DNA from 3 places in the Bacillus sp. BC08 genome. Region 1 is predicted to be linked to each of the others. Evidence: riboswitches for the same ligand, from Rfam matches in the RefSeq annotation. Region 1 holds a riboswitch; each other region holds the start of a gene.
The links. Region 1 has a riboswitch for S-adenosylmethionine ahead of ACXVYO_RS00800 (MetQ/NlpA family ABC transporter substrate-binding protein). Riboswitches for the same ligand answer to the same signal wherever they lie in the genome.

Region 2: linked by a shared signal. The riboswitch ahead of metK (methionine adenosyltransferase) and the one ahead of ACXVYO_RS00800 (MetQ/NlpA family ABC transporter substrate-binding protein) in region 1 are both predicted to bind S-adenosylmethionine.
Region 3: linked by a shared signal. The riboswitch ahead of ACXVYO_RS10505 (methionine ABC transporter ATP-binding protein) and the one ahead of ACXVYO_RS00800 (MetQ/NlpA family ABC transporter substrate-binding protein) in region 1 are both predicted to bind S-adenosylmethionine.

Annotation. Positions count from the first base shown of each region.
Region 1 is NZ_JBTGPA010000007.1:69,226-75,246, forward strand. Features, by position in the region: gene ACXVYO_RS00790 (hypothetical protein) at 1-654, opposite strand, end outside; gene ACXVYO_RS00795 (NAD(P)-dependent alcohol dehydrogenase) at 800-1,708, shown strand; SAM riboswitch class I at 1,789-1,903, shown strand; gene ACXVYO_RS00800 (MetQ/NlpA family ABC transporter substrate-binding protein) at 1,989-2,801, shown strand; gene ACXVYO_RS00805 (methionine ABC transporter ATP-binding protein) at 2,814-3,854, shown strand; gene ACXVYO_RS00810 (methionine ABC transporter permease) at 3,829-4,497, shown strand; gene ACXVYO_RS00815 (SDR family oxidoreductase) at 4,536-5,312, opposite strand; gene ACXVYO_RS00820 (DUF5068 domain-containing protein) at 5,745-6,021, shown strand, end outside.
Region 2 is NZ_JBTGPA010000035.1:103,674-109,694, reverse strand. Features, by position in the region: gene ACXVYO_RS18600 (molybdenum cofactor guanylyltransferase) at 1-153, opposite strand, end outside; gene ACXVYO_RS18595 (MogA/MoaB family molybdenum cofactor biosynthesis protein) at 150-659, opposite strand; gene ACXVYO_RS18590 (hypothetical protein) at 992-1,171, shown strand; gene ACXVYO_RS18585 (hypothetical protein) at 1,178-1,357, shown strand; gene metK (methionine adenosyltransferase) at 1,399-2,598, opposite strand; SAM riboswitch class I at 2,766-2,887, opposite strand; gene pckA (phosphoenolpyruvate carboxykinase (ATP)) at 3,116-4,702, shown strand; gene ACXVYO_RS18570 (hypothetical protein) at 4,978-5,178, shown strand; gene ACXVYO_RS18565 (ATP synthase subunit I) at 5,372-5,755, opposite strand.
Region 3 is NZ_JBTGPA010000030.1:174,917-180,937, forward strand. Features, by position in the region: gene ACXVYO_RS10480 (ArsA family ATPase) at 1-1,120, shown strand, start outside; gene ACXVYO_RS10485 (DUF3926 domain-containing protein) at 1,113-1,304, shown strand; gene ACXVYO_RS10490 (HXXEE domain-containing protein) at 1,362-1,832, shown strand; gene ACXVYO_RS10495 (MetQ/NlpA family ABC transporter substrate-binding protein) at 2,000-2,842, opposite strand; gene ACXVYO_RS10500 (methionine ABC transporter permease) at 2,864-3,529, opposite strand; gene ACXVYO_RS10505 (methionine ABC transporter ATP-binding protein) at 3,519-4,538, opposite strand; SAM riboswitch class I at 4,662-4,767, opposite strand; gene ACXVYO_RS10510 (cysteine hydrolase family protein) at 5,163-5,726, shown strand; gene ACXVYO_RS10515 (hypothetical protein) at 5,959-6,021, opposite strand, start outside.

The DNA.
Region 1 (6,021 bases):
CTTTGCTGATTCATATTTAAAATCTTTTGTAATGATATATTCTGCATCCACTTCTTCTATCTTCGCATTTTGTGCTTGTAACATTTTCTTCTGCGTTTCATCCATGCTAGTTAACATACTTTCTGTTTCTTGCCCTTTTAATGTAAATTTCAGTTTATATTTATCTCCGCTTTTCTCCATCTTCATTTTATCTAAAACTACTGCTGGTACTTCTAACTTATCTATAATATCTTGAGTCGCTTTCATTCCACCAGCGTTTAATTGCTCCTCTGGTACAGTTATAACTTCTCCTGTATTAGGGTTTTTCACCTCACCAGCAACTTTACCATCCACAGTATACACTACAACATCTGCACCAGAAATATTCATTTCAGAACGAGAATTCTTTGTCTTTGGCTCTAATTGCATCTTAGCCTTTAATATATTCATCTCTGTTCCTTCAGCTTTTATCTCTACATCATATGTCATCGTTACATGTTCTTCATTTTTAAAAGCTTCGTTCGTTTTCTTGAAAACATCCTTCGCTGCTAATTCTTTTTCTTTCTGCACAGCTTCTTTTTTCGGTTCATCAGTTTTTGTTGTTTTCTCATTGCTACACCCTACCCCTAGACTGATTGCAAACACTAAACTTGAAATAAAAATAGTTTTTTTCATAATGTCGCCCCCTTTTCAAAAATAATATCACCTCTTTTCCTACGAAATCTATATAATTTTTAATCTTTATTCGCTATATAGCGACATGTTTAATGAAGGTTTTAAATATGATGTAAATAACAACAACTCATTTCAGGAGGTCATTATGAAGGCGATCATTTGCACACAGTATGGACCACCTAACGTTCTTCAGCTTCAAAATATAGAGAAACCTACACCTAAAAAGAACGAAGTATTAATTAAAATTCACGCAACAAGTGTATCAACTGGAGATTGTAGAATACGAGGTTTTAATAGTCCCCTCTTATTTTGGATTCCTATGCGGATCATATTAGGTTTCAGAAAACCGAGAAAACCTATACTCGGCGTAGAGTTATCCGGTGAAATCGAAGAAATAGGAACAGATGTAACTCAATTTAAAAAAGGGGATCCAATTTTTGCATTAACAGAACTAAACCTCGGTGGTTATGCCGAGTACACATGCGTACATGAAAGTGGATTAATAACATTAAAACCTACCAATGTGACGTATGAAGAAGCTGCAGTTATTCCTTTTGGTGGAACTTCCGCATTGCATTTTCTGAGAAAGGGCCGTATAAAAAAAGGGCAACAAGTGCTCATATATGGTGCCTCAGGATCAGTAGGAACAGCTGCTGTACAACTTGCTAAATATTTCGGTGCGACCGTTACGGCTGTTTGCAGTAATTCAAATTTTGAACTCGTTCAATCTTTAGGAGCTGATACAGTAATTGATTATACGAAAGAAGACTTTACTAAGCGGCGCGAGCGCTACGATATTATATTTGATGCAGTTGGTAAATATAAAAAATCCCTTTGTACAAATACATTAACATCCAATGGAAAATATGTATCTGTTAATGGAATGATGGCAAAGGTAAGTAAAGAGGATATGATTCTACTAAAAGAACTAACTGAAACAGAACATTTAAAACCTGTTATTGATAGAACCTACCGATTAGAAGAAATTGCTGAAGCTCATATATATGTGGAACAGGGACATAAGAAAGGTAATGTTTCGATTACCTTAAAATAAAATATATTCAGAAAATAACATTGACAATTCTTTTTGTAAGATTTACTATTAGTACCATATTAAAAAACTACATACACAAACTCTTATCAAGAGTGGCGGAGGGACTGGCCCGATGATGCCCGGCAACCGAGCTTATAACATATAAGCTAAGGTGCTAATTCCTGCAAAACGAGTTTTCGTTTTGGAAGATAAGAGAGGAACCTATTTTGTCTATTCGGCACCTCTCTTATTTTTGAGAGGTGCTTTTTATTTTGGAACGTATATGAAGGGGGAGTTATAGATGAAAAAAGTATTATTGAGCATTGTAAGTGGAGCGGTATTATTGCTAAGTGCATGTGGTGCTAATTCTGATAAAGAGGTAAAAGCATTAGATGAGAAAAAGATTACTGTCGGTGTAACTGGCGGACCGCATGAACAAATTTTTGAAAAGGTAAAAGAAGTGGCAGCGAAAGACGGACTCGAAATTGATGTAAAAGTATTTAATGATTATGTAGCACCAAACGTATCTTTAGAGGAAAAAAGCCTCGATGTAAATAGCTATCAAACGAAATCATATTTAGACGTATTTAAAGCTGAGCGCAATATGAAATTAACGGAAGTATTTTCAACAGTAACATTCCCTATGGGCGTATATTCTAAAAGCTTAAAGGATGTAAAAGACTTAAAAGAGGGCGACGCAATCGCTGTACCAAATGATCCAACGAATGAACTTCGAGCTTTAAAGCTATTTGAAAAAGCAGGAGTTTTAAAAGTAGATCCAAAGGCGACAGAAAAAGCGACTGCGAAAGATGTAATTGAAAATCCAAAAAATTTAAAGATTGTTGAATTAGAGGCATCTCAATTACCGACACAACTAAGTGAAGTAAAAGCAGCTGCAATTAATACAAACTTTGCATTAGGTGCAAAATTAAGCCCTGCGAAAGATTCTATCTTCCGTGAAGGAAAAGATTCACCATATGTGAACTGGGTCGTTGTTCGTACTGAAAATAAAGATGATGCAGTTGTAAATAAATTAAAGAAAGCTTATCAATCTAAAGAAGTAAAGGAATTTATCGAGAAAAAATTTGATGGTTCTGTTTTACCGTCTTGGTAGGAGCTGACGATAATGATTGAATTAAAAAATGTATCCAAAGTATTTACAACAAAAAAAGGGAATGTAGAAGCACTTAAGTCTACTTCCCTTCAAGTAAAAAAGGGCGAAGTATTTGGAATCATTGGATATAGTGGCGCTGGTAAAAGTACATTAATTCGATGTGTAAATTTATTAGAAAAACCAACGACAGGAAATATCATTGTAAACGGCCAAGACTTAACAACCTTATCAGCAAAAGAACTAGCAAAATCGAGACAAAAAATCGGGATGATTTTTCAAGGATTCAACTTACTTAAAACTGTGACAGTTTATGAAAATATTGCATTACCGTTACGTCTATCTGGTCTTCCCAAAACTGAAATTGAGCAAAGGGTAGAAAAGTATTTACGTATTGTCGATCTTTTTAGTCGAAAAGATGCCTATCCGAGTGAACTTTCTGGTGGCCAGAAGCAGCGTGTTGCTATTGCACGTGCACTATCACATGAACCGGAAGTTTTATTAAGCGACGAAGCAACGAGTGCTTTAGACCCAGAAACAACGGATTCTATTCTTGACCTATTACTAAAGATTAATGAAGAAATCGGGATCACAATTTTATTAATTACACATGAAATGAATGTCATCCAGCGTATATGTGACCGAGTTGCTGTTATGGAACATGGAGCAGTAGTTGAAAGCGGGACCGTGAAGGATATCTTCACAAACCCACAACATGTAACAACGAAGAAATTCGTAAATAGTGCATTTGCAGCGAAGATTCCAGAAGAAGTACAAAAAGAACTACAAACTACTGGTGAAATTGTAACTCTCTCCTTTATAGGGAATGCTTCAGGAGAGCCAGCATTAGCTGTCGCTACAAAACGTTTTCAAGTGTATCCAAATATTTTATCCGGTAATATTACACAATTAAAGCATGAAGCATACGGGAAACTGATCATTCATATGCAGGGTGAGAAAAATGAAGTAGATCGCGCTTTATCATTTTTACAAGAGCAAGGGATCATCGTAGAAGGAGGTAGAACAGATCATGGGAAACAAGTCCTTTTTGGATGAATGGGGTAAAGTCATATGGGAAGCAACCATTCAAACATTTCAAATGACATCTATTTCACTATTCATCTCTATCCTTATTGCATTACCACTTGGCGTTACACTTGTTTTAACGAGACCTGGTGGACAGCACGAAAATAAAATCATTTATCCAATTCTTAATACAATTATTAATATCATTCGCTCTCTTCCATTTATCATTCTATTATTCTTCATTTTACCTTTTACAAAGTTTCTAATGGGAACATCCATTGGCGTGCAAGGTGTTATCGTACCACTTGTCGTATTCACGGCCCCTTATATTGCACGATTAATGGAGACAGCTTTATTAGAAGTGGATCGTGGTGTTATTGAAGCTTATCAAGCGATGGGCATTTCTACTATAAAAATCATTTGGCACGTTATGGTGAAAGAAGCTCGTCCCTCCCTTATACTTGGCTTAACAATTGCAACAATCGGCTTAATCGGTGCAACAGCAATGGCTGGACTTGTAGGTGCTGGTGGTCTTGGTGATTTAGCATATCGATTCGGACACTTACGCTATGAACCTGAAGTAATGTATGCAACAGTCTTTATTTTAATTATCCTCGTTCAAGGGCTACAGTCTTTAGGAAATGGTGTTGCAAGAAGATTGAAGAAAGATTAAAAAAGAAGGTATCTCACTAGGATGAGATACCCTCTTTTTTATCTTTTAAATCCACCTTCAGAATGAATAACTTGTCCAGTAATCCATTCTGCTTCTTCACTTACTAAAAATTTAATAAGCCTTGCTGCATCCCTCGGCTCACCAATTCTACCAAAAGGAAACATTGGCTTTAATCCTTGCCTTATCTCTTCAGTCATCCAGCCTGTATCGGTTGGACCTGGGTTAATTGCATTCACTGTTATTCCTAAATGAGCTACCTCGGCTGACAACGAACTCGTAAGAGCATCAATAGCTCCCTTCGTAGTTGCATACGCCAGTTCTCCAACCATAGGCCCTTGAAATTGCCCCGATGTCATATTCACAATTCTACCACCAGATTTCTTATCAAATCCTCGGGCAAATTGACTACTTAACAACGTAGTCGCACGAACATTTACCATGTAGTGCTTCTCTAATTCTTCAGCAGTCAAATTAGAGAAGTCATTATTTGTGGAATACGCTGCATTATTAATTAATATATGAGGGTAGCCTAGTTGTTCATTAACTTTATTTATAAGCTCTTTCGGTGCATCATTCTGAGTTAAATCTAACTCCATACTTGATACTTTAACACCGCTTTTTAGTAACTCTTCTTTTAATTGTATATGTTCACTTTGATCAACGCCCCAAGGCATCTCTTTATCGTACGCTGTCCAATACGTAAAAAATATATCGTATCCTGCTTCAGCTAATTCTTTACAAATTGCTGCACCTATACCATCTAGACGACTTACACCTGTCACAACTGCTACTTTATTTTTTAATTGATTCATCATATACTCCTCCAATTTTAAAGGACGCATATTTCATATAAGAGATATGAATTTCCCTGCACGTTATCCTTACAAAAGGGATGTACAAGCCAAATATGCAGTCCTTGAATGATTTACAAACAGCTAAATAAACCCTCACTTATGAGAGAAAAATTTATCTATCTAGTTTCTAATCATTACAAGCTCATCCACATATTGAGTCCTTGTCCCCTTTCCATATATCTCTATTTCTATCATACCAATATGATGTAATATTTCAAATGATAAAAAATAAAGGTCAATATTCTATGCCGACCTTCTACTAATTTTAGTATATTACAATAACTAAATAATTAAAATAATCAGAAAAACACTGGTAAATACTGGCTTTATTTTTTATAATAAAACGTGGGGCTAATGTGAGAGTCTAGTTTTACACAAATAGGGGGAAGAAACATGTCAAAAAAATTACTTTCTTTATTTTCTACAGTAATCGTAGCAGCTTTTGTAATAACTGGCTGTGGTCAAAGCGATACGACAAATAAAGAACAAAAAGAAAATACAACAAAAGAAAGCAAAACAGAAAAAACGGATACACCGAAAGAAAATAAACCTGAAGAAAAAAAATCCGAAGATAAAAAAGCTGAAGAGAAAAAGCCTGAAAATACAGCTACTAGCTCAAGCGATTACTCTAAGCTAATTTCCTATATGGAAAAAGAAACAGGTGGTAAAA
Region 2 (6,021 bases), on a different contig from region 1:
GTTACTAATGACCACAACTTCTTGTAACGCAGTTGTCATCACTTTCAAAATCTGCTCAATAAAAGTACTACCTTGCCAGCTCGCTAAAGCTTTCGGCTCACCGAATCGACTCGACATACCGCCCGCCAATACAATTCCAACATACTTACTCATTGGCGATGCAGCTCAAATGTAATATGACCTAATTCCGGTAAAATTAATTTATTCATCGCAAGGCGAACTGCTCCGCTAGACCCTGGCATAGAAAAGACAACTTTGCGCCCAATTGTACCGCCAATCGCTCTACTTAACATTGCGCTGCTTCCGATATCTTCTAAATAACTAATCATGCGGAACAACTCACCAAACCCGACAATTTCTTTATCTAATAAAGCTGATACTGCCTCAATCGTCACATCACGTTTCGTAATGCCAGTACCGCCATTTGTTAACACGACATCAACATCTTCCCTATGATAACCAGCTAACACCGCTTGCTGAATACTTTCTTTATCATCTTTTACAATTTCATAAGAGGTCACTGTATGCCCTGCTTCTTTTAACAATTCATGTAGTAGTTGTCCGCTCTTGTCCGTCTCTTCTGTACGTGTATCGGAGATCGTTACGATTTTGCAACGCACTTCTTTCGGTGCTTGTTTTTTATGTTCAGTTACGCTCATTTTTCATCTTTCCTTTCATTTAACTTTGTAAAATTATGTATAAATTAAAGAATTCAATATGATACAATATAAGTATATTTATCCATATAAAGGAGCTTTACATGATTCAAAATATGACACGATACGTACCCATTATACCATTCCTAATTATATTATCCCTTTTTCAATGCATCGCTTACAGGTTCGATATTAACTTTTTAAAATTGTATGTGCTTATGCCTGATGGTGGTATTCGCTACTATTTGACTAGCACATTAATCCCTCTCGTACTTGCCTATATAGTAGATTTTATATTCAAACGTTCTATCTCTAAATAAGGAGGTCTACATATTATGGAATTTTATAAAAAATTAACAACAACATTTATCCTCTTATTCGTCGCTTCCATTACTGTTGGCTTTTCTTTAAAAGGCGCAATTCCATACGCTACATTAGTAAGCATTATATTCGCAACACTATTTTTACTAAGCAGTGCCTTTTGTGCAGGAAAAGCACGCCAACTGAAAGGGTGACCGTCTATGTTCCGCAAGAAACCTATCCTTTGTAAATCATGTAAAAAAGAAATACAAACGTATGAAAAAGCATACATTCATACGCCATTTCCGGCAAGTGGTATGACGAACATGAAAAAGTACATTGAGCTAGAAGGAGAAGTTTATTGTGGTTCTTGCATCCAAGTAGTAAATAAAACAAAATAAAAAAAGCTTTGCGCTCACGGCGCAAAGCTTTTTTTCATATATTATAGACCAGCTTGCTCTTTTAAAGCTACAGCTTTGTCTGTACGTTCCCATGTTAGATCTACATCAGTACGTCCGAAGTGGCCGTAAGCTGCTGTTTGTTTGTAAATTGGGCGACGTAAGTCTAGCATTTTAATAATACCAGCTGGGCGAAGATCGAAGTTGTTACGAACTAGTTCTACTAGTACGTCTTCAGATACTTTACCAGTGCCGAATGTATCAACTGAAATTGATACTGGTTGTGCTACACCGATTGCGTATGCAAGTTGTACTTCTGCTTTATCAGCAAGACCAGCTGCTACGATGTTTTTCGCAACATAACGAGCTGCATATGCTGCTGAACGGTCAACTTTCGTTGCATCTTTACCAGAGAATGCACCGCCACCGTGGCGAGCGTATCCACCGTAAGTATCAACGATGATTTTACGTCCTGTTAAACCAGCATCACCTTGTGGTCCACCAATTACGAAGCGGCCAGTTGGGTTAATGAAGAATTTCGTTTCTCCATCCATTAATTCTGCTGGAACTACAGCTTTAATTACATGCTCTTTTAAATCGCGATCGATTTCTTCCCATGTAACATCTGGATGATGCTGTGTAGAAATTACGATTGTATCTACACGTACAGGTTTACCATTTTCATCATACTCAACTGTAACTTGCGTTTTTCCATCCGGACGTAAGTATGATAATGTATCATCTTTACGTACTTCAGTTAAACGGCGAGCTAATTTGTGAGCAAGTGAGATTGGAAGTGGCATTAACTCTTGTGTCTCATTACATGCGAAACCAAACATTAAACCTTGGTCTCCTGCACCAATTGCCTCAATCTCAGCGTCAGTCATTTGACCTTCGCGTGCTTCTAGCGCTTGGTCAACACCCATAGCGATGTCAGCAGATTGCTCATCGATAGATGTTAAAACTGCACAAGTTTCTGCATCGAATCCGTATTTTGCGCGTGTGTAACCAATGCCTTGAATTGTTTCACGAACGATTTTTGGAATATCTACGTAAGTAGAAGTCGTAATTTCCCCCGCTACCAATACTAAACCAGTTGTTACAGTTGTTTCACAAGCTACACGTGCATTTGCGTCTTTTGATAAGATCGCATCTAAAATTGAATCAGAAATTTGGTCACAAATTTTATCTGGATGTCCTTCAGTTACAGACTCAGATGTGAACAGATGACGTTTTTTTGTCATGTGGTAAACCTCCCTACAGTAATTGTATATATTGTACGGAACTCATCCTTAATTTGCCACAAACTGCGACATACATTTATTCTCCCACAAGCATACAGAAAAACCTTTCCCACTTTACATAGAGGAAAGGTTTAATTTGCTACTTGCATACTGCTTTTTGCCCTTCGCTCTTATCGTTCGAGACCTGTAGCCTCGCACAGGTTTTAGCACCTATTCACCTGTATTTACCACTACAAGTGAGGTTGCTGGGCTTCATCGGGCCTGTCCCTCCGCCAGCTCGGGATAAGAGAGTATCCGTCCCAACCTATACTAAAGAAATGATATTCATTTGTCAATTAATATTCACATTTTCCTGAAAGTTTTTCTCAATACGCCTGAAATGAAATATTAATAAGGAAATAATGCATTCACACAAACAAAAAGAAATAAATAGTATACATTATTTATATAATTGTGTTATACTCTTGTTGGGGATTACGAGAAATATTTCATTAAATGAAAAGGATGGTATATAAATATGAGTACTGTGAATGTCCAAATTGGTTTACACGAATTATTGAACGGAAGCAATGCACAGATTCAACTAAGTGTTCCGCAATTAGTGGAAAAAGTATTAATGCGAAATGAAGGGAAATTAACTTCTACTGGTGCCGTTTCTGCTTCAACAGGAAAATATACAGGACGTTCTCCTAAAGATAAATTTATTGTGAAAGAAGCATCGGTTGCTGACAAAATTGCTTGGGGAGCAGTGAATCAACCGATTTCTGAAGAACATTTTAATAAATTATATACTAAAGTTTTAGAATACTTAAAAGAAAAAGAAGAGTTATTCATCTTCAATGGATTTGCAGGCGCTGACCGCAATTACCGCCTACCAATCCAAGTTATTAACGAATATGCATGGCACAATTTATTTGTACATCAATTATTCATTCGTCCAACTGAAGAAGAATTAACAACTCATGAATCAGAGTTCACAATTGTTTCTGCACCGAATTTCAAAGCTGATCCAGCTGTTGACGGTACAAACTCTGAAGCATTCATTATGGTTTCATTCGAAAAACGTATCGTACTAATTGGTGGTACAGAATACGCTGGAGAAATGAAAAAATCAATCTTCTCTATTATGAACTTCTTACTACCTGAACAAGATATTCTTTCTATGCATTGCTCTGCAAACGTAGGTGAAGAAGGCGACGTAGCACTATTCTTCGGTTTATCTGGAACAGGTAAAACAACATTATCTGCTGATCCAAACCGTAAATTAATCGGTGATGATGAGCATGGTTGGTCTGATAACGGTGTATTCAATATTGAAGGCGGTTGCTACGCAAAATGTGTAAACCTTTCTCACGAGAAAGAACCACAAATTTTCGATGCAATCAAATTTGGATCTGTTTTAGAAAACGTTATCATTAATAACCAAACGCGTATCGCAGACTATAACGATACTACTTTAACAGAAAATACTCGTGCTGCATACCCTATGCATGCGATCGACAATATCGTACTGCCAAGTGTTGCTGGACACCCAAATACAATCATTTTCTTAACTGCTGATGCATCTGGCGTATTGCCTCCAATCAGTAAGTTATCAAAAGAACAAGCTATGTATCATTTCTTAAGTGGTTACACTAGTAAACTAGCAGGAACAGAGCGCGGCGTTACATCTCCGCAAGCAACATTCTCAACTTGCTTCGGTTCACCATTCTTACCACTTGATGCATCTCGCTATGCTGAAATGCTTGGTGAAAAAATCGAGAAACACGATGCGAAAGTATTCTTAGTAAACACTGGCTGGACTGGTGGCGAATACGGCGTTGGTAAACGTATGAACTTAGGTTACACTCGTGCAATGATTCAAGCAGCATTAAGCGGCGAACTTGCAAAAACAGAAACAGCTAAACATGACATCTTCGGTCTTGAAGTTCCACTTCACGTACCAGGTGTACCTGACGAAGTGTTAATGCCTGAACAAACTTGGGCTGATAAAGCTGCTTACAAAGCAAAAGCAATCGAGCTTGCGAGCGAATTCAAAGAGAACTTCAAAAAGTTCGACAGCGTTTCTGAAGATATTATTAACTTAGGCGGTCCAATCGCTTAAGTACAAACTTTCTGTTGGAATAACCCTTTTTACTCATATGAATAAGTGTCGTGTAACCGTAAAGTTCCGCGTACTCACCGACAAAACCCAATGCGGCTTAACGGTTACACACACTTACATAAAAAAGAAGCTTACGTTTTTTACGTAAGCTTCTTTCTATATCTTCTCTCTTCATCCGTGATGTAGTTCGGAAAAATTACAGAAAATTCATTTTATAATTATTCGATTTTCGTTTTTTATGATAAAATTTACATATACAGGAAAGGGTGAGTCCTATGAAAAATTTGTCTCGTACAGGAAAAATTTTATTCAGTTACGGAGCGATCCAACTATTTTGGGGACTTGTGATGCTTAACGTTAATTTATTTCAGCATACAAGTGAAACGATAAAATATATTATTCTAATTACTGGAATAACTTGTTGTATTATATCCACCTTTTTAAAGAACCTAAGTAAGGGTCATACTAATACGTAATTTCATATCAACTTATTGGAAGCAGAAACCTGCATTTTATACAAAGTTACGCTTCCTATTGTAATATCATCACTGATCCCAGATTAACCCATTTTTACATAGACGAATTACGGCTTCGAATATATAAATTATATCCCTACTCACTACCTCTCTCGTTTCACATCGCATGGGGCTAAAACAGTCTTTTATCTTTTTAGCTCTTCTTTAATTCTTTTTCATCCTTCATACTATAGTAACCTAAATTAACAACAATTAAGAAATAGCCACCCATAATCCCTACTGCAAATGCCCACATAACCATATGATGTTCAATTTCGTACATAATAACAGCACCCAAAATAGCTGCTGCAAAACGATTAAACATACCAAGCGTCGGTGCTTTCGTTTTCTTTACGATACTATCTCCAAGCTTCTCAATTCGTCTCCCTAAAAGCCAAACACAATACATACTTACAATAAGTCCAATTCCTGCACCTAGAAAATGAGCTGAAAACGGCGTTAACATCCAGCCTAGTAAAAGAAAACCTAGTAAATAATACGATTGAATTTTAAACGATCTTAATGACATACTAATCATGCTGTTCTCCTCTTCAGTAATTTTTATCCCGCATTAACGGGCAGTAAGACCCTCACCTCAAAATTCAGCGGAAGCAAAGAAGTTAGGTGGGGGATCAACTGCCCGTAAAAGCCCGATTGGTTCAACTAATAATCAGTGGGGGATGCCCCCCTCCACTGATTAAAGTTTCACTTTATCTATCCAACAAAAAATTTCTTTCCAGTTTATACTACTTACATCCATTTCACTCAAATTAAAAACAACATAAACAGTATGTTTATGTTGTT
Region 3 (6,021 bases), on a different contig from region 1:
AACAGCACTTCAAAGCGCAAAACAGGGATTAAAAACATTAGTAATGAGCACAGACCCAGCCCATAGTTTAGGAGACTCATTTGGTATAAAGTTATCTTCCGAGCCACTAGAAATTCGTAAAAATTTGTGGGCACAAGAAATTAATACGATTTATGAGATGGAAAAAGGCTGGGGAAAATTACAGAAATATATTACACTACTCTTCACTTCCAAAGCAGCTGATGATATTACAACAGAAGAGTTAACGATGTTTCCTGGTATGGAAGATTTAATTAGCTTACTTCGTGTACTCGATTATTATAAACAAAACACATATGATGTTATTATCATTGATTGTGCTCCAACAGGAGAAACATTAGCAATGCTCAGCTTTCCAGACATGCTTGGATGGTGGATGGAAAAACTCTTTCCTATTAAAAGGAAAGTTTTAAAAGTTGTTCGCCCTATAGCTCAACCACTTCTTGGTGTCCCCCTTCCAACCGATGATATTATGGACGAATTAACAAATACACTTGAACAGCTTGGAGAAATGAGAGATATTTTATCAAACCGAGACGTAACAAGTATCCGCATCGTTGTAAATCCCGAAAAAATGGTCATTAAAGAGGCTCAGCGTAGCTTTACGTATTTAAATTTATACGATTACAACGTAGATGCGATTATGATTAACCGCGTCATCCCTAACACTGTCACCGATCCTTATTTTCAAGCATGGAAAGACACTCAAAAGAAATATAAAACATTAATTCAAAATAGTTTTGATCCACTTCCTATTTACGAAGCTCCTATGTTTGAACAAGAAGTTGTTGGTTTGTCTATGTTAGAGCGTATAGGAGATGCTTTATTTAAATCAGATTCTTCTCCTACGAAAGTGAAATTTAACGGTCGCACTCAATATGTAAAAAAAGATGGCGATGAGTATATTTTCATTCTGTCCATTCCCTTCTCTAACAAAAGTGAACTTGCATTAAATCAAAAAGGTGACGAGCTTATCATTCGTGCTGGTTCTGTTAAGCGGAACATCACATTACCCAAAACGTTAACACACCTTTCTATTCAAGGGGCAAAATTTGAAGATGATGTACTAAACATTCGATTTGGAGGTGTAGTGCATGCGTGAGGAACTACTAAGAAAGGTAATTCATGCAAAAATAAAAGTCGGTATGAATATATTAGAAGAGTTACCTGCACCAATCCAGCAATCAGCTAAGCAAATGCTAAACATTTTACAAGAGGAGCTAGCTGCTTATCCGAAAGAACAAGAGCATCACAAAGATAAGTTAAAAAGTATCATAATTGAATGAACATCTCTGGATAGAGGGCCTTTCTTGGCTTTCTATCCCATATTGGAGTGATATAAGTTGTTGAAAAAACATTCCACTATTATGCTTTGGATTATTCCCTTGTTATTTTTCATTCATAACCTTGAAGAATCTTTCCAAATGCCTCAATATCTTGCTAATCAATTTTCAATTCATTTTATAACAAGCCGACAATTTTTCATTGCGATTTTCGTGTTAACAATCTTTGTTTTACTTATCGTCTTTCTATATCAACTAAACTTTTTGTCTTCTATATACTGGATTATTTTTATACAAGGGGCGATATTTTTCAACTCTATTCAACATATTATTTTATTCTTCATTTATCGTTCCTATAATCCTGGCGTAATATCAGCAGTTTTCATTATGATCTTTTCTATTTTCTTTTTTTCATTCGAAAAACACCTCATTCATAAAAAACAATTCATAATTACACTCATTTGCAGCTTATTTTCTTATCCTTTTATAATTTGGATTACCTTATTATTCGCTAGCTACTTTCATTCATAAAAAAAGACCAGGAAAACTCCTGGTCCATCACTCTACTTAACAAACATTGGATTCTACGTTATACAAAATTGGAAGGTACAGAATTAGGGTTTTGTTTGTTAAGTAGATTATATGTTGAACGAGCTAACAGCGGAGGGGTTCCTACTGTTAATCGTTAAACCCGATAATTATTTTACGATTTTTTCAAGCTCCTCAAGTGAAAGATCTACTGAAATGGAACCATCATTTGTTTCTTTCTTAATTGCATCTGTTACTTCTTTTGAATGATAGAGTTCAATTACTTTTTTCAGTGTTGGATCATCTTTATCTTTCGTACGAGCTGCAAAAATATTAATATATGGCTTCGCATTTTCATTCTTTGGATCTTCTAAGAAAATTGGATCCTTCGCTGGATCTAATCCAGCTTGACCAGCAACACCGTTATTAATAACTGAAGCTGCAACATCTTTTAATACACGAGGTGTTTGCTGTGCGATAACCGGTGTAATTTTTAACTTCTTCGGATTTTCAGCAATGCCGCTTGGATCTCCGAATAAGCCAAAGTCTTTCTTAAGCTTTAATAAACCTGCTGCATCAAGAAGTTTTAATGCACGAGCTTGGTTCGTTGGATCATTTGGAATCGCAATTTCTGAACCATCTGGAATTTCATTTGCCTTCTTATATTTTTCAGAGTATAAGCCCATTGGTGCAATTTGCGTTGTACCGACAGCTGTAATATCTAACTTATGCTCTTTTTTAAATTGCTCTAAGAAAGCAACGTGCTGGAATGAGTTTAGTTCAATATCTCCATCAGCTAACGCTTTATTTGGCGTCGTGTAATCAGAGAACTCAATCAGTTTAACTTTAATCCCTTCTTTTTCAGCTTTTCCCTTTACAATTTCCCAAGCGTTTCCATCCGTTCCAGTTACACCAATGCGAACTGTTTTCTCTTTTGCTCCTGCATCCGAGCAGCCGCTTAATGCTGAAATCCCTACAATTGCTGATAATGCAAATGCTAAAATTTTCTTCATTTTCTTTTCCCCTCTTCCTTTTTATGATCTGCGTAAAAAGACTTTCGCAAAGTAGTTTCCTAAGTTCTGAGCTACCTGTACGAGAATAATAAGTAAAACGACCGTTACGAACATAACTGATGTATCAAAACGTTGATAACCATATGTCATTGCTAAGTCACCAAGACCGCCACCACCGACAAGCCCAGCAACTGCAGAAAATTCAATTAAACCAACTGTCATAAATGTAACCCCTAAGATCAATGGTGCTAACGCTTCTGGTACAAGAATTTCAAAAACAATTCTAATTGGTGAAGCCCCCATTGCTTGTGCTGCTTCAATGACTCCCTTTGGAACTGAAACAAGATTTGTTTCAACCATTCTAGCAATACCGATTGATGCAACTAACGTCATCGGAAAGATTGCTGCTGCTGTTCCAATCGTCGTTCCGATAACACTTCTTGTTAGTGGGCTTAAAGCTACTAAGAAGATAATAAATGGAACCGGACGAATTGTGTTAATAATGATATTAAGAATAGAAAAGACCCATTTGTTTTCTAAAAAGTTTCCTTTTCTCGTTACATATAATAGTAAACCTAGAGGTATACCAAGAATTATGGCGAATATAAGGGTTACAATTACCATTAAGAGGGTATCCCCCGTCGCATCTACTATGCGGGGCCAAAATATACTCCAATCAACTCGCATGAGCTTCTACCTCCTTCAGCTGCACTTGCAGTCGTAGATGTTGTAATGCTTTTTGAATTTCCTTCTGTTCACCTTGCAATTCTACAAGAAGATTTCCAAATAGCACATTTTGGAGTTCAATAATATTTCCATACAGTACGTTTACATCGACGTTATAATTTTTCGCGATATATGATAGTACTGGCTGCCCTGTCTCTTCACCCGTAAATGTTAAGCGATAAATCTGTCCACCATTTTGAATTTTACCTAGAACACTTTCCGGTAAATGATCATTAATAATAGAGCGTACAAAGTTTTGAGTCGTCTTTGTTTTCGGTTGTGTGAAAACGTCAAACAGTTTTCCTTCTTCAATAACTTTTCCCTTCTCCATTACAGCTACACGGTGACAAATTTCCTTCACAACATGCATTTCATGTGTAATGAGTAGAATTGTTACATTGTATTCTCGATTTACTTTCTTTAATAAGTTTAATATCTCTGTCGTTGTTTCTGGATCTAAAGCTGATGTTGCCTCATCACATATAAGGATATCCGGTGATGTTGCAAGTGCTCTTGCAATACCAACCCGCTGCTTTTGTCCGCCTGATAGTTGCTCTGGATAATAGTTTGCTTTATCTTCTAACCCTACAAACTTCAACAGTTCATTTACTCTTTCTTTTATCTCATCCTTTGGTACTTTCGCTAATTTTAATGGATAAGCAATATTTCCAAACACTGTTCTTGAATTAAATAAATTAAAACTTTGAAAAATCATCCCGATTCTTTGTCTTAGCTTCCGTAATTCTTTCGTCGATAATAATGTAATATCTTTATCATCTATTGAAATCGTTCCTGCTGTCGGTCTCTCTAACATATTTACTAGGCGTAATAACGTACTCTTTCCAGCGCCACTAAAACCGATAATGCCAAAAATTTCGCCCTTCTCAACTGATAATGTTACGTCCTCCACCGCATGAACAGATTGCCCACCTGATTCATATACTTTACTTACGTTGTTAAAAGAAATCATTTTTCCCCCTCCTATATGCTGTAAAAACTTGAAGTAGAGCTTTCGAGGTAAAATAAAAAGTGCTCTCCTTCTTATCAACCATAAAGATAAGAAGGAGAGCACTTATATGTACTCGTTCACATCTTCTCATCTTCCAAGCCTTTCATAGGCTTGCTGGAGTTAGCACGGTATTAAAAAACCCGTTGCTGAGGTATCGTAGGGCCAGTCCCTCCACCTCTCTGGATAAGAATGTATCGATTTAATTGTCGTTTAATTAATTCTCATTATAGAACTCAGAATAATAAGAGTCAATAAATTTTTTAGAAAAATATTAATTATTTCTCTATTAAAATTTTCAAATAAAAAAATTCACAATACAATAGTGATTTTTAAAGTTATGTTAAATTCTCCTCCCTCATATTTTTTAAAAGGAGAATCCCCTCTATAAAGTGAAACTATAATCAGTGGGGGTTTTGTTCATCCCCCACTGATTATTAGTTGAACCAATCGGACATTTACGGACAGTTGATCTCCCACCTAACTTCTTTGCTCCAGCCGAATTTTGAGGTGGGAGTTTTACTGCCCGTTAATGTCGGATAAATTGAATACCATTATTTGAATATGAAATCGGAGGAAGATAAATATATGAAAACAGCTCTTTTACTCGTTGATATTCAAAATGATTATTTTCCACATGGAAAAATGGAATTGCGTAATCCAGTAGAAGCAAGCGAATATGCTAGTCAGCTACTACAATTCTTTAGAACGAAAAATGAACCTATTTTTCATATCCAACATGTAGCAATTAAAGATGACGCTACTTTTTTCCTACCCAATACAGAAGGTGTACATATTCATGAAAGCGTACGCCCACTTAGAGAAGAAACCGTTATACTCAAACATTATCCAAATAGTTTTCGGGACACTGATCTTCTAGAACAATTACAACGTTTAGCTATTGAGCATGTCGTCATATGCGGGATGATGACTCATATGTGTATTGATGCTACCGTAAGGGCTGCTTTTGATTTCGGCTTTCCATGTACCGTTATACATGATGCTTGTGCGACAAAAGATCTTTCTTTTAAGAATGCTACGATACCAGCCGTTTATATTCATAACACAATTTTGGCTAGTTTAAATGGAGTATATGCAAATGTAATGAGTACAGAGGAGTTTTTGGCTACAAAAAAACACTCCCTTCAGTGAGCAAAACCGAAAAGAGTGTTTCTTGTCAAACCATAGATTTTCTTTCAAATTGTATTATACAGGAAATCCTTAAAATGAATACTAAAAAATATGACTAATAAGTCAAATTTTCTCGTTGTTTTGTTTCTATTTACATGTTTATCCCGATATTAATAGGGTTTAGCTAGTTCTAATCACTAAATAGTAATATATGGTAATCAGAACTAGTTTCTCCCATCAAAAACGTAACATATTATTTATCTGTTTGTTTTTGCTTCTTTTTCAAATACTCCGCACGCAATTTTTCAATTTGTTG